DNA from 2 places in the Variovorax sp. GW821-FHT09B05 genome. Region 1 is predicted to be linked to the other one. Evidence: riboswitches for the same ligand, from Rfam matches in the RefSeq annotation. Region 1 holds a riboswitch; the other holds the start of a gene.
What was found. Region 1 has a riboswitch for manganese ahead of AC07RM_RS00260 (TMEM165/GDT1 family protein). Riboswitches for the same ligand answer to the same signal wherever they lie in the genome.

Region 1 (7,216 bases):
ACTTCACGACCGAGGAGCAAACCCAGGCCTTCGACGCGATGACGAACTGGGAGCAGAACGGCGTGAAGCCGGCCGGCGACGAGGTGCTCGACGCCGCGACCGTGGCGCGCGCCGACTACGGCTGCAAGTTCTCCTCGGCCAGCCGCGGCGGCTGTCCCGCGCCCTGACGGCGCCGGTGCGGCCCGTCCCGTTCGCGGGGCGGCCGCACCGCCCTTCCCGTTTTCTTCGTTCGCACGTCCCGCCATGAAACAACCCACCCTCACCCGCCGTGCGCTGCACGCCCTGCTGCTGGCCGCCGGCCTCGCCGCCGCTCCCGCCTTCGCGCAGTCCGATGCCTTTCCGGTGCGGCCGATCCGCGTGCTGATCGGCTTCACCGCCGGCGGCTCGACCGACGTGCCCTTCCGCGTGCTGGCCGAGAACGCCTCGAAGATCCTCGGCCAGCCGGTGATCATCGAGAACAAGCCCGGCGCGGGCGGCGTGCTGCCCGCGCAGACCATGCAGGCCACCGCGCCCGACGGCTACACGCTCGCGCAGGTGCCGCTGCCGGTGTTCCGCCTGCCCTACACCACCAAGCTCAACTGGGACCCGGCCAACGACCTGAGCTACGTGATCGGCCTCGCCGGCTATTCCTTCGGCCTGGTGGTGCCCGCCGATTCGCCGATCAAGTCGATGCGCGAGTACCTCGCCTATGCCAAGGCCAACCCGGGCCGCCTGAGCTACGGCACGCCGGGCGCGCTCACCACCTTGCACCTGACGATGGAAGCGATCGCGATCCAGGCCGGCGTGGAGTTCAATCACGTGCCCTACAAGGGCAACTCCGAGTCGCTGCAGGCGGTGCTCGGCGGCCACGTGATGTCGGTCGCCGACACGCCGGGCTGGGGCCCCTATGTCGACCAGGGCAAGCTGCGGCTGTTGTCGACCTGGGGCGAGCAGCGCTCGAAGAAGTACCCGAACGCGCCCACGCTCAAGGAGTCGGGCATCGACATGGTGCAGGCCTCGCCCTTCGGCCTGGTGCTGCCCAAGGGCGCGAACCCGAAGGTGGTCGCGATCCTGCACGACGCCTTCAAGAAGGCGATGGAGATGCCCAACTACCAGGAGTCGCTCGCCAAGTTCGACATGGAGACCTTCTACATGGACAGCGCCACCTACAAGCAGTACGCGGTGCGCACCATGAAGACCGAGAAGGCCGTGATCGACAAGCTGGGCCTGGGCACGGCGGCCGCCGCCAAGTAGGCGGCCGCCCGCCGGGGCTCAGAACAGGTTGCCGACGTTGAACAGCGTCAGCAGCCCCAGCACGCCGAAGATGACGGCGGCCACGCCGTGCACCAGCCGCATCGAGACCTTGGCCGCGATCTTCTCGCCGAGGAAGACCGCGGGCGCGTCGGCCAGCATCATGCCCAGCGTGGTGCCGATCACGACCTGCACCACGTCGGGATAGCGCGCGGCCAGCGCCACGGTCGCGATCTGCGTCTTGTCGCCCATCTCCGCGAGGAAGAAGGTGATGACCGTGGTGCCGAAGGCGCCGAAGCGGCTCTTCGTCTTCGCGGCGTCGTCGTCGATCTTGTCGGGGATCAGCATCCACGCGGCCATGGCCAGGAACGAGGCGCCGATCACCCAGCGCAGGATGTTCGGCCCCATGGCCTGGGCCACCCAGCCGCCGAGCGCGCCCGCGGCCGCGTGGTTGACGACCGTGGCGGTGAAGATGCCCGCGACGATCTGCCAGGGTTTGCGAAAGGTCGCGGCCAGGATGATCGCGAGCAGTTGGGTCTTGTCGCCCATTTCCCCGAGCGCGACCACGCCCGTGGATACGAGTAAGGCTTCCATGATGAAAAGAGAACTCCCTGGGCCAGCGACGCGAAGACCACGCCACTTCCCGGCCCATACCGAGGTGACGTGGTCAAAGGTCTTGCCAGGCTCTAAAGCTGCTCGCGCCATGGCCGAAGGCCAAGTGTGTTGACGCGGGCTCCTGCGTTGCGCAGGTCAGCTACTCCCCAATGACTGAGGCCGCGATCTTAGGGGCGAGCGCCGATTCGCCCCCGTCTTTTCGACGAATGTCCCCGTGTCGAGAGCGAGTTGCATTACCGGGCATGCGCGCTCAGGGCGCGAGCGTGAGCTTGAGGATCTGGTTGCCGTGGTTCGCGCCCACGTAGACGGTGCCGTCGGCGGCCACCGCCACGCCGATCGGAAAGTTGAAGGCGATCGGCGCGCCGGTGCCGTCCTGCAGGGTGCTGATCTCGCCCGCGGGCGTGGCCACGCGCGCCACGCCATCCCAGGCGTGGGTCAGGAACACGTTGTCGCGCGCATCCACCGCCACGCCGTACGAATAGCCGAGCTTGGCCGGCGTGGCCACCGTTCCGTCGACCACGCCCGCGCCCGCGTTGCCGTTGGCGCAATCGCCCAGCAGCGTGCTCACCGTGGCACTGGCCACGTCGATCTTGCGCAGGCAGGGGCTGTCGGTGTCGGTGTCGTAGAGCGTCTTGCCGTCGCGGCTGAGCGCCAGGCCCTGCGGGCGTGCGAACTGGGCGGCCGTGCCGACACCGTCGAGGTAGGCCTGCGTGCCGTCGCCCGCCAGCGTGCTCGTGGTGCCGTCGGGCGCGACCTTGCGCACGCGCTTGTTCTCCGTGTCCGCCACGAACAGGTTGCCCGCGCTGTCGAGCGCGATGCCGGTGGGGTTGTTGAACATCGCGGTGGCCGGGCTGTCGGCATATCCGCTGCTGCCGGTGCCGACCCAGGTGCTGGCGGTCGTGGCGTTGGGCGCGATCTTGCTGATGCGATGCTGGTCGCTCACGTAGAGGGTGCCGTCGGCCGCCAGTGCCAGGCCGACCGGCGCATTCATCGTCGTCCCCGGCGTCACCTCGGCACCGCTGCCGCTGGCCGTGTCGATCCGATAGACCGAGCCATTGCCGCCCATGGCCACGTAGAGCTTCGCGCCGCTCGCATCGAGCGCGAGCTGATAGGGACTGCTGTAGCTCACGCCCGTCGTCGCCAGCACGGTGGCGACCCAGGGCTTGACCGTCAACGTGGCGGCGCTGCTGGTCACGCTGCCCTTGGCGCCCGTCACCCGCACGCGCAGTTGCTGGCCGCTGTCGGCCAGCAGGCTGGCGGCCGTGCGGAAGCTGTCGCTCGTGGCACCGGCGACATCGCTCCAGTGGGCACCGCCGTCGGTGCTGCGTTGCCACTGGTAGGCCGTGGCGTGCGCGGCCTGCACCTTCAAGGTGGCGGACACGCCCTGGCCCACCGTGGTGTTCGATGGCTGCGTCGTGATCGAGGCCGCGGCTGGAGCGGGTGCCGGCGGAGGTGTCTGCGCGGCAGGCGCGGGAGCGGGAGCGACCGGGAAGCCGGCAAAGCCCCCGCCACCGCCGCCTCCCCCGCAGGCCACCAGCACGAGATTCATGACCAGCAACGCGACGGGTGTGCGCGCTGCACGGCAAACGGCAAGACGGGTGTTCATGAGAGGCCTTCCTTCTTTCAAGTGAGTGGATGAGAAGGCCTCCACGGTAGGGATCGCGACACCTGCGATCTAGTGTCGAAGGTCATCGACTTTCGGCGGAAAAAAAGACGCTCAGGCGTGCCTGCGGACGGGCGTCGTTCCGTGTCGCGTCAGCGCTGCGAGCGCCTGCAGCAGCCGGTCGGCCGCCACCGGCTTGAGCAACACCTGCAGGCCGGCGTCGTGCATCTGCTGCTGCCGCCGCGGCGCGGTTTCCCCGGTGATCAGCAACACCTGCAAGCCGGGGCCGAAGCGCGCGCGCAGCCGTTGCGCCGCGGCCAGGCCGTCGGCGCCATCGGCCAGACGCACGTCGCACAGCAACACGTCGACCGGGGTGTTTGCCTGCGCGGCCTGCGCCAGCACGGCCTCGGCTTCGGTCTCGCTGGCCACCGCGTCGATGGCCACGCGATGGGCCTGCAGCAGCCCGGTCACGGCCTGGCGGATCGGCGCCTCGTCGTCGATCAGCAGCACGCGCCGCGGCAAGGGCAGGACGGCGTCGGGGCGCGCGATGGACGGCGCGACACCCGAGGCCGACACCGCCGGCAGCACCATGCGGAAGCGGCTGCCGCGCTGCGGGCGCGAATGCACCTGCAGCGGATGCGCCAGCAGGCGCGAGAGCCGCTGCACGATCGACAGGCCGATGCCCAGCCCCTGCGCGCGATCGCGGCCCGGATTGTCGACCTGGTAGAACTCGTCGAAGATGCGGCCCAGGTGCTCGGGCGAGATGCCGATGCCGGTGTCGCAGACGTCGATCCACACCAGTGGCCCGCGCGCACGGGCGGCCACCACCACGCCGCCACGCGGCGTGTACTTGAGCGCGTTGTCCACGAGATTGGAGAGCAGCCGCTGCAACAGCTGCGGGTCGCTCAGCACCCAGCACGGCGTGGCGCGCAATCGGAGTTGCAGGTCCCTGCCGGCCGCCTGCGCCGCGAACACGTTGTTGAGCGCGAGGAACAGCGGATTGAGCTCCACCGGCCGGATCCGCGGTGCCACCTCGCCGGCGTCCAGCCGCGAGATGTCCAGCAAGGTATCGAGCGAATCGCCGAGCGTTCCGACCGCATCCATCAGCCGCACCGCGTGGTCCCATTCCTCGCTGCCCTGCAGCTTCTTCTCGATCACCGCGCCGAACAGCGCGATCGCATGCAGGGGCTGGCGCAGGTCGTGGCTCGCCGCGGCGAGAAAGCGCGTCTTCTCCTCGCTGGCGCGCTGGGTCGCGGCGATCTGGTGGCTCAGTTGCTCGGCCAGCGCCTCCTTCTCGAAGCGCATGGTCAGCGAGGCCGTCAGCAGCCGATGGTGCTGCAGCGCGAAGGTGATCATCACGCACATGTAGAGCAGGCAGCCGGTGGCCAGGAACAGGTGCACCGTGTCGCCGCGCCAGGCCAGCGCCAGGGTCAGGCTCGCCATGCTCGGCACGATGAAGCGCGGGATGTTGCGCTTGAGGACCGCCAGCGACAGCGCACCGCCCGCGCAGCCGCCCATCATCATCACGATGACCATGACCCAGAGCCCGAGGTTGCGCCCCGGCGGCACGCACAGCCAGGGCGCGAGGCCCCAGACGCAGGAGCGCAGCAGCACGTTGCGCGCATTGAAGCGCGCCCAGTACTCGGGATGCTCGGCCGCATCGGGGCTGCGCCGGTAGCGCCGGTAGGCGCGTCGCAGCGTCAATGCCAGGTGCAGCGCCATCCACAGCAGCACCTGCCAGCGCCACGTGGCCACGAACAGGCCGATGCCCAGCGCCTGCGCCGTGAGCATGTCCGCAAGATAGGCGGCCGGCGCGTTCGCATGGACCGCCGCCACCTGTTCGCGCAACACCCGCCGGGCCAGTTCGGGCGGGGGCGCGTCAGTCATCGCGAGCATGCGGGCATCTCCATCGAAAGCCGCATGGCGCGGAGAGCTTATCGAAGGCTGCTGATGAGCTGGGCCCGCGAGCGCATGCCGAACAGCAGCAGCAAGGTGGACACATGGTTCTTGACCGTGCCCTCGGTCAGGCGCGACAGCTGCGCGATCTCCTTGTTCGACTTGCCGGCCAGCAGCCAGTCGAGGATCTCGACCTGGCGTGCATTGAGCTGCGGCTGCGACTCGGCGCGTGCCGGCGTCGTGGGCGTGCTGCTCGAGGTCATCGATGGCCGGGCCGGCAGGCCGATCAGGTCGTTGTCCCTCACGTAGCGCAGCACCTCGCCCAGGTGGCCGGTCTTGGGCAGGAAGGCCTGCGCCCCGAGCGCCATCGCGCCGTGCATCAGCGCATGGCTGTCCTTGCCCGAGAGCACGATCACGGGCGAGGAAGGGAAGGCGCGCCGGAAGCGCACCAGGGTGTCCAGCCCCTGCGAGTCGGGCAGGTCGAGATCGAGCAGCACCAGGTGGTGCGAGGCCTCATGGAGCGCGTAGAGGTGCAAGGCGTCGGCGAGGCAGCGCGCCTCGTACACCGGCACGCTGCCGGTCTCCGCGAGCAGCAGCGCGCGCAGGCCGAGGCGCACCAGCTCATGGTCGTCGACCACCAGGATGCCGCGCGCCGGCAGAGGCACGCCGGCTTCGCTGCGCAGCGGCGCGGCATGCGGTGACAGGGGTGTGGCGTGGGCCATGGGCGGGCATCTTAGTGCTGCCCCGAGCGAAAAACGAAATGACCAAAGTCATGAAAACCGCTGCTGTGCGGCGAGCGAATGGCGCTGTCGGCAAGGGACTCGCCCTTTGGGATATTGCGCGATCCTCGCTGGTGTCGTCGCCAGTCCTGCTGCACGTCGAAAAGGAGCGACCGCTTCGAGGATTCCGGTCTTCTGCGGGCTCATTCGCCACGCAAACGCGCTCACCTACGCAAGAAGAGATAGCTCTTCTGGACGCCTCGGCTCACGAGTGCCGCGCAAAGCGGCCCGCGCTCAGATCGCGATCGAAGGCAGTGCCTGCCCCTGCGCGGCGCGTGGTCCCACCACGATGCGCTGCGGCCGCTCCACGCGCGGCAGCGGCTCGGGCAAGGCCTCGGGTGCGGCCGCGCTCGTACCGAGCACGCCCCACACCGCGGCGAAGCGCACGTCGGCCTCCTTGCGCAGGCGCGCGATCTGTTCGATCTCCTGGGGTGCGACCTTCATGCGGCCGCCGCGCGTTCGCTGGTGCAGTAAGTGAATGGCCGCCTGGGCCGCGTCTTCGGCGCCCACCCATGCCGCAAAGGCGGCGTCCCGGTTGTCTTGCATGCTTGTTCCCCAGCGAAGAAGTTGGGCGCAGTCGCAATCATCTACGCCTTGATACACCGTATCGATCGAACCGTGGGTCTTCTGTAGGTCATTGCCGACTCGGCCTGCCGGTGGAGGACTGCCTGCCACCCGCGCCGGGGGCCGATCATTCTTCCGACCAAGACCTCGAGGAAAAAAACCATGTCCCAGCTCAGCGTCGATCTCTACCAAAGCGTCACCGATCCCGAGAAATTCATGGCCGTTCCGTCCGGCACCGATCCTGCCGAACTGACCGGGCCGATGGTGTTCGACCGGGACTACGGGCAGGTGGTGCGCTACCGCCAGGGCTTCGAGTTCGACCCCACGCAGGACTACGCGGGCGCCAACGCCGCCAAGATCGCCGCCGACGTTCTGACCGTCAGGTGGGCGCTCTACCGCCGCGAAGGCTGAGCCCACGCGAGCGGCTCAAGACGTCCCGATCTGACGCGCCTCCGCCTCGATCACGAGGCGGTCGATGCGTTCGTCGGGCAGGTTGACCAGCAGTTCCACATGCCGGCGGATCGCATGC
Region 2 (7,216 bases), on a different contig from region 1:
CGCAAGATCGCCGCCACCCTGGCATCGACCGGCACGCCGGCGATGTTCGTGCACCCGGCCGAGGCCAGCCACGGCGACCTCGGCATGATCAAGGCGGTCGACCTCGTGCTCGCCATCTCCAACAGCGGCGAGGTCGAGGAGCTCACGGTGATCCTGCCCGTGGTCAAGCGCCAGGGCGTGCCGCTGATCGCGATCACGGGCCGCGCCGATTCCACGCTCGCCCGGCACGCCGACATCGTGCTCGACGCCGGCGTCGCCAAGGAAGCCTGCCCGTTGAACCTCGCCCCCACCGCGAGCACCACCGCCCAGATGGCGATGGGCGACGCGCTGGCCGTGGCGCTGCTCGATGCGCGCGGCTTCGGCTCGGAGGATTTCGCGCGTTCGCATCCGGGCGGGGCGCTGGGGCGCAAGCTGCTCACGCATGTGAGCGACCTCATGCGCACCGGCGCCGACGTGCCGCGCGTGGCGCCGGGCGCCAGCTTCAGCGAGCTGATGCGCGAGATGAGTTCCAAGGGCCTGGGTGCCACCGCGGTGGTCGATGCCGAGGGCCGCGCCATCGGCATCTTCACCGACGGCGACCTGCGCCGCAGGGTCGAGACCGGCGGGGACCTGCGCGGCCTTACCGCGGCCGACGTCATGCACCGCGGTCCGCGCACCTTGCGCGCCGACGCGCTGGGCGTCGAGGCGGCCGAGCTGATGGAACAGCATCGCATCACCAGCGTGCTGGTGGTCGACGCCGAGGGCCTGCTGATCGGCGCCCTCAGCATCAACGACCTGATGCGCGCGAAGGTCATCTGATGCCCTTCGAATTCCAGCCAGAGACATTGCTCGCCGCGCAGGACATCCGCATCGCCTTCTTCGACATCGATGGCGTGCTGACCGATGGCGGCGTCTACTTCACCGAGCACGGCGAGACCCTCAAGCGCTTCAGCATCCTCGACGGCTACGGCCTGAAGCTGCTGCGCAAGGCGGGCATCCTGCCCGCAGTGATCACCGGGCGCGATTCCAAGCCGCTGCGCGTGCGGCTCGAGGCGCTCGGCATCGAGCACGTGCGCTACGGCACCGAGGACAAGCTGCCGGCCGCCGAGGCCATGCTGCAGTCGCTGGGCTTCGGCTGGCCGCAGGCCGCGGCCATCGGCGACGACTGGCCCGACCTGCCGGTGCTGGGGCGCGTGGGCTTCGCGGCGGCGCCGGCCAATGCCCACGTCGAGGTGCGCGACGCCGTGCGCTACGTGACCCGCGCGCGCGGCGGCGAAGGCGCGGCGCGCGAATTCTGCGATCTGCTGGTCACGGCCAGCGGACAGTACCGGCGCCTGCTCGACGTCGCACGGAACACCGCCCTATGAAGCAGGCCTGGAACCTCCTGCGCGACGTCCTCGATCGCGTCACCATCTACCTGCCGATCATCCTGACGGCCGCCGTCGCGCTCGGCACCTACTGGCTGGTGCGCAATGCGCCCAAGCTGCTCGAGCCGACCGCCAAGGTCGCGCCCACCCACGAGCCCGACTACTTCATGCGCGGCTTCGTCATCAAGAACTTCCTGCCCAGCGGCGACCTGCGCAGCGAGCTGTTCGGCAAGGAAGGCCGGCACTACCCCGACACCGACACCATCGAGGTCGACGAGGTGCGCATGCGCTCGGTGTCGCCGCAGGGCTTCACCACCCACGCCACCGCCAACCGCGGGCTGTCGAACTCCGACGGCAGCGAGATCCAGCTGTTCGGCAACGCGGTCGTCATCCGCGACGCGGCCGTCGGCGCCAACGGCAAGACCTCGCCGCGCCTGGAGTTCCGCGGCGATTTCCTGCATGCCTTCCTCGACACCGAGCGCGTGCAGTCGAACAAGCCCGTCACGCTGATCCGCGGCACCGACCAGTTCACCGCCGACACGATGGACTACGACAACCTGACCGGCATCGCCAACCTCAACGGCCGCGTGCGCGGCACGATGGTGCCCTCGGCCAAGGCGGCCGGTGCCGCGGGCAAGCGCTGAGCGCCGCGCCATGACCACCGCGCCGTCGCCCCTCGTCTTCATCACCGGCGCCTCCAGCGGCATCGGCCAGGCGCTCGCCGCGCGCTTCTACGACGCCGGCTACCGGCTGGCGCTGGTCGCGCGTCGCACCGGCGAGATCGAAGCCTGGGCCAACGCGCGCGGACTCGACCGCGGCCGCTACCTGATCTACAGCGCCGACGTCGCGCGCACCGACAGCATCGTGGCCGCCGGCGCCGCCTGCATCGAGCGCCAGGGCGTGCCCGACGTGGTGATCGCCAATGCCGGCATCAGCGTGGGCATCGACACGGCGGAGCGCGAGGACCTCGACGTGCTGACGCAGACCTTTGCCACCAACAACGTCGGGCTGGCCGCCACCTTCCATCCCTTCGTGCGCGCGATGGTGCGGCGCGGCAGCGGGCGGCTGGTCGGCATCGCGAGCGTCGCGGCCATCCGCGGACTGCCGGGGCACGGCGCCTACTGCGCGAGCAAGGCCGGCGTGGTCGCTTACTGCGAGAGCCTGCGCGGCGAGCTGCACGGCAGCGGCGTCAAGGTCGTGACCCTGCTGCCCGGCTACATCGACACCCCGCTCACGCAGGGCAACCGCTACGGCATGCCGTTCCTGATGAAGCCCGAGGCCTTCGCCGACCGGGCGCTGGGCGCGATCGAGAGCGGCGCCAGCTATCGCGTGATTCCCTGGCAGATGGGCGTGATCGCCAAGATCATGCGCATGCTGCCCAACGCGCTGCTCGACCGCGCGGTGCAAGGACGCGGGCGGAAGAAGCGGCGCGGCGAAGGCTGAACCCGAGGCCGTACCGGCCGCGGCAACGAAAAAGGCTCCCGAAGGAGCCTTTTGTCTTTTTTGGAAAGCGATCAGTAGCCGCTGTTGCCGCCGCCACCGTAGCCGCCGCGACCACCGCCGCCGCCGCCACGCGGGCCGGCGCCGTAGGGGCTGCGGAAACCGCCATCGCCACCACCGCCGCCGCCGCCACTGCGGCCACCGCCGCCGTAGCCACCACCGCCGCCGCTGCGACCGCCGCCACCACCACCACCGTAGCCGCCACCACCGCCGCCGCCGTAGCCACCGCCACCACCGCCGCCATAACCACCACCGCCGCCGCCGTAGCCGCCGCCACCACCACCGCTGCGCGGGGGACGTGCTTCCATCGGACGGGCTTCGTTGACGACCACGCTGCGGCCGCCCAGGGGTTGGCCGTTCATGCCGTTGATGGCGGCCTGTGCTTCCGCTTCACTGCCCATCTCGACGAAGCCGAAGCCCTTCGAGCGGCCGGTATCGCGTTCCATCATGACCTTGGCGCTGGTCACAGCACCGAACTGACCGAATGCCTGCTCCAGATCACCGTCGCGCACCGAGTAAGGCAGGTTGCCGACGTACAGTTTGTTGCCCATCAAGGGACTCCTATAAACACATCAAGAAAAGCGATGGAGTCCCGATTAGCATCACTCAAACGAGAGCCGCCGAGTCGCGCGAAACTGTCCGATCACCCAGTGCCTCCAACCCGAAATGAAAAGGGAGGCTCGTGCATTATGGGTGAAATACAAGAAATGCAAGCAGGAATTTGCTTCTTGCGGTAGCACAGATTTTGGCTCTTGGAGTTAGCGCACGCTTACTAACCAGGCCCCGAACTGGGCCTATGACACTTAAGGGTTAGAATTCGCCCGTCATTGGGGAGTAGCCGCCTTCCGTCTACGAGAAGGGCCCGCGTCAACAGACTTGTCCTGCCCCACACAGGACATGGCGCGGGCAGTGAAGAACAACACCTGGCGAGACCATTGACCGTGCAACTTCGGGAAATTTGGCCGAAGGTGTTGCACGGTCAATTGCGTCCCTTCGGCCAAGGAACCGTTTTTTCATGGAAGCTTTTCTCGTCGCGACCGGCGTCGTCGCGCTCGCCGAAATGGGCGACAAGACCCAGTTGCTCGCCCTCCTGCTGGCAGCCCGTTTCAGAAAACCCTGGCCGATCGTGGCGGGCATCTTCGCCGCCACCGTCATCAACCACGCGCTCGCGGGCGCGGTCGGCAACTGGATCACCCACTGGCTCGGCCCCGACATCCTGCGCTGGATCCTCGGCGGCTCCTTCATCGCGATGGCGATCTGGATGCTGATCCCCGACAAGCTCGACGACGACGATGCCCCGCGCTCCTCGCACTTCGGCGTCTTCGGCACCACGGTGGTCGCCTTCTTCCTCGCCGAGATGGGCGACAAGACGCAGATCGCCACCGTGATGCTCGCGGCGCGCTTCACCGAGGCCTATTTCTGGGTCGTGGTCGGCACCACCTTCGGGATGATGCTGGCCAACGCGCCGGTGGTCTGGCTCGGCGACCGCATCGTCAAGCGCGTGCCGATCAAGCTCGTGCACTCGATCTCGGCCGTCATCTTCCTGGTGCTGGGCGTGGTCGCGCTGATCGGCTGGTAGCGCCGCCGTCCAAAGCCCGGGGCCTGCCGTCCCGGGCCCGCGGCGATATACTGCCGCTCGCGCCGATTTGCTCCAGCTTGCGGGCGCTTGATAAATACAGCTAAAGACGGATGCCGTGACCCGGCTCGTTTTTGGCGAGGCCGGGTTTTTCATTTCATGTCCTCGTTGGTCGTCACTCCCCAGTCGATGCAGTTCGCGGGCCCGCTGGCCCTGCGCAGCGGCGCGACCATCGGCAGCTACACGCTCGCCTACGAAACCTACGGCACGCTCAATGCCGAGCGCAGCAATGCGGTGCTCGTGTGCCACGCCCTCAACGCCTCGCACCACGTCGCGGGCGTCTACGAGGGCCAGGCCCGCTCCGCGGGCTGGTGGGACAACATGGTCGGGCCCGGCAAGCCGCTGGACACCGACCGCTTCTTCGTCATCGGCGTCAACAACCTCGGCTCCTGCTTCGGCTCCACCGGGCCGATGCACGTCAACCCCGCGACCGGCCGCGTCTACGGTGCCGACTTCCCGGTGGTCACGGTCGAGGACTGGGTCGACGCCCAGGCCGCGCTGCTCGACGCGCTCGGCATCCGCACGCTCGCGGCGGTGATGGGCGGCAGCCTCGGCGGCATGCAGGCGCTGTCGTGGACGCTGCAGTACCCCGAGCGCGTGCGCCACGCGGTGGTGGTCGCCAGCGCGCCCAACCTCACGGCCGAGAACATCGCCTTCAACGAGGTGGCGCGCCGCGCCATCGTGACCGACCCCGACTTCCACGGCGGCCACTTCTACGAGCACGGCGTGATCCCCAAGCGCGGCCTGCGCATCGCCCGCATGATCGGCCACATCACCTACCTCAGCGACGACGTCATGAACGCGAAGTTCGGGCGCCTGCTGCGCAACGCGGTCGAGGGCGAGGCGGCCCGCGACGACGCGGCCTACCGCTACTCCACGCAGGAGATCGAGTTCCAGATCGAGAGCTACCTGCGCTACCAGGGCGACAAGTTCAGCGAGTACTTCGACGCCAACACCTACCTGCTCATCACGCGCGCGCTCGACTACTTCGACCCCGCGCGCGAGCACGGCGGCAACCTCACGGCCGCATTCGCACGCGCCAGCGCCAAGTTCCTGCTCGTGAGCTTCAAGACCGACTGGCGCTTCTCCCCCGCGCGCAGCCGCGAGCTGGTGAAGGCGCTGCTCGACAACCGCCGCAACGTGAGCTACGCCGAGATCGACGCCCCGCACGGCCACGACGCCTTCCTGCTCGACGACGTGCGCTACATGGGCGTGGTGCGGTCCTACTTCGAGCGCGTGGCCCAGGAGATCGCATCGTGAGCGACAACGACATCCAGCGCCACATCGCCGCGCTCGTGCCCGAGGGCTCGCGCGTGCTCGACCTCGGCTGCGGCGACGGCGCCCTGCTCGCGCTGCTGCAGCGCGAGCGCGGCTGCACCGGCTACGGCGTCGAGATCGCCGACGGCAACGTGCTGCAGTGCATCCGCCGCGGCGTCGACGTGATCCAGCTCAACCTCGACGAAGGCCTGGCGATGTTCGACGACGCCACCTTCGACGTGGTGCTGCAGATCGACACCCTGCAGCACCTGCGCAATGCCGAGGTGATGCTGCGCGAGACCGCGCGCGTGGGCCGCTTCGGCATCGTGGCCTTCCCCAACTTCGCGCACTGGCCCAACCGCATCAGCGTGGCGCGCGGCCGCATGCCGGTCACGCGGCGGCTGCCCTACCAGTGGTACGACACGCCCAACATCCGCGTGGGCACCTTCAAGGACTTCGAGGTGCTCGCGCGCAAGAACAACCTGCGCGTGCTCGATGCCTTCGGCCTGCAGGACGGCCGCGACGTGCGCTGGCTGCCCAACGCGCGCGCCAGCACCGCGGTGTTCAAGTTCGAGCACGGGGGCTGAAGGCGCCCCGCCGCCCATGGCGTTCACGCTCGCCCAGCCGGTCCACAGCGAACTGCTGATCAAGAAGAGCCGCTTCATCGGCTGCGTGCAGTCCGTGCCCGACCGCGAGGCGGCGCTGGCCGTCGTCGCCGCGCTGCGCGCCGAACACCCGGGCGCGGCCCACGTGTGCTGGGCGCTGATGGCCGGCGGCCAGTCGGCCGCCAACGACGATGGCGAGCCGGGCGGCACCGCGGGCCGGCCGATGCTCGAGGTGCTGCGCCACCAGCAGATCGAAGGCGCGCTCGCGACCGTGGTGCGCTACTTCGGCGGCGTGAAGCTCGGCGCGGGCGGGCTGGTGCGCGCCTACACCGACAGCATCGCGCAGGCGCTGACCGGCGCGCGGCTGGTGCCGCTGGTGCGCCTGCGCACGCTGCGCTGCGAAGTGCCCTATGCGCTCGAGGGCCTGGTGCGGCGCGAGCTGGCCGCGGCCGGCGCGGTGCTCGAATCGGTGGCGCACGCCAGCACGGTGGCCTTCGTCTTCGCGCTGCCCGAGACCGCGGCCGAGGCCTTCATCGCGCGCCTCGACGATGCTGCCCAAGGGCGCGTCGCCTGGCCGCGGGCGTGATCCGCTTGCGCGGCACGGCCGGCGCATCGGCCGCGTCGGGCGCCAGCGCCGTCATCGCGAGCACGCCGCGCGCCGCCAGCGGCAAGGCCGCCGCGCCGCCCTCGTCGTCGAAGGGCCGTCGCGCCATCTCGGCCGTCACGATGCCGGTGGGCACCGCGAGCACGCCCCAGCCCAGCAGCATCATCACCGAGGCGATCGCGCGGCCCAGGTCGGTCTTGGGCACCAGGTCGCCGAAGCCCACGGTGGCCATGGTCGAGATCGCCCAGTACACCGCCACCGGGATGCT

Region 2: it holds a riboswitch for manganese, as region 1 does, so the genes downstream of both, AC07RM_RS10750 (TMEM165/GDT1 family protein) here and AC07RM_RS00260 (TMEM165/GDT1 family protein) in region 1, are expected to answer to the same signal.

What each region holds. Positions count from the first base shown of each region.
Region 1 covers NZ_JBWKPN010000001.1:55,222-62,437, reverse strand. Annotated here, with positions in the region: gene AC07RM_RS00270 (alpha/beta hydrolase) at 1-167, shown strand, start outside; gene AC07RM_RS00265 (tripartite tricarboxylate transporter substrate-binding protein) at 244-1,233, shown strand; gene AC07RM_RS00260 (TMEM165/GDT1 family protein) at 1,252-1,824, opposite strand; yybP-ykoY riboswitch at 1,835-2,005, opposite strand; gene AC07RM_RS00255 (DUF8696 domain-containing protein) at 2,096-3,451, opposite strand; gene AC07RM_RS00250 (ATP-binding response regulator) at 3,563-5,344, opposite strand; gene AC07RM_RS00245 (response regulator) at 5,383-6,066, opposite strand; gene AC07RM_RS00240 (hypothetical protein) at 6,358-6,567, opposite strand; gene AC07RM_RS00235 (hypothetical protein) at 6,850-7,098, shown strand; gene AC07RM_RS00230 (arsenate reductase ArsC) at 7,114-7,216, opposite strand, start outside.
Region 2 covers NZ_JBWKPN010000003.1:495,808-503,023, forward strand. Annotated here, with positions in the region: gene AC07RM_RS10725 (KpsF/GutQ family sugar-phosphate isomerase) at 1-798, shown strand, start outside; gene AC07RM_RS10730 (KdsC family phosphatase) at 798-1,346, shown strand; gene lptC (LPS export ABC transporter periplasmic protein LptC) at 1,343-1,990, shown strand; gene AC07RM_RS10740 (SDR family oxidoreductase) at 2,001-2,789, shown strand; gene rbp (RNA-binding regulator) at 2,861-3,397, opposite strand; yybP-ykoY riboswitch at 3,664-3,771, shown strand; gene AC07RM_RS10750 (TMEM165/GDT1 family protein) at 3,862-4,425, shown strand; gene metX (homoserine O-succinyltransferase MetX) at 4,582-5,742, shown strand; gene metW (methionine biosynthesis protein MetW) at 5,739-6,326, shown strand; gene AC07RM_RS10765 (IMPACT family protein) at 6,343-6,930, shown strand; gene AC07RM_RS10770 (ion transporter) at 6,875-7,216, opposite strand, start outside.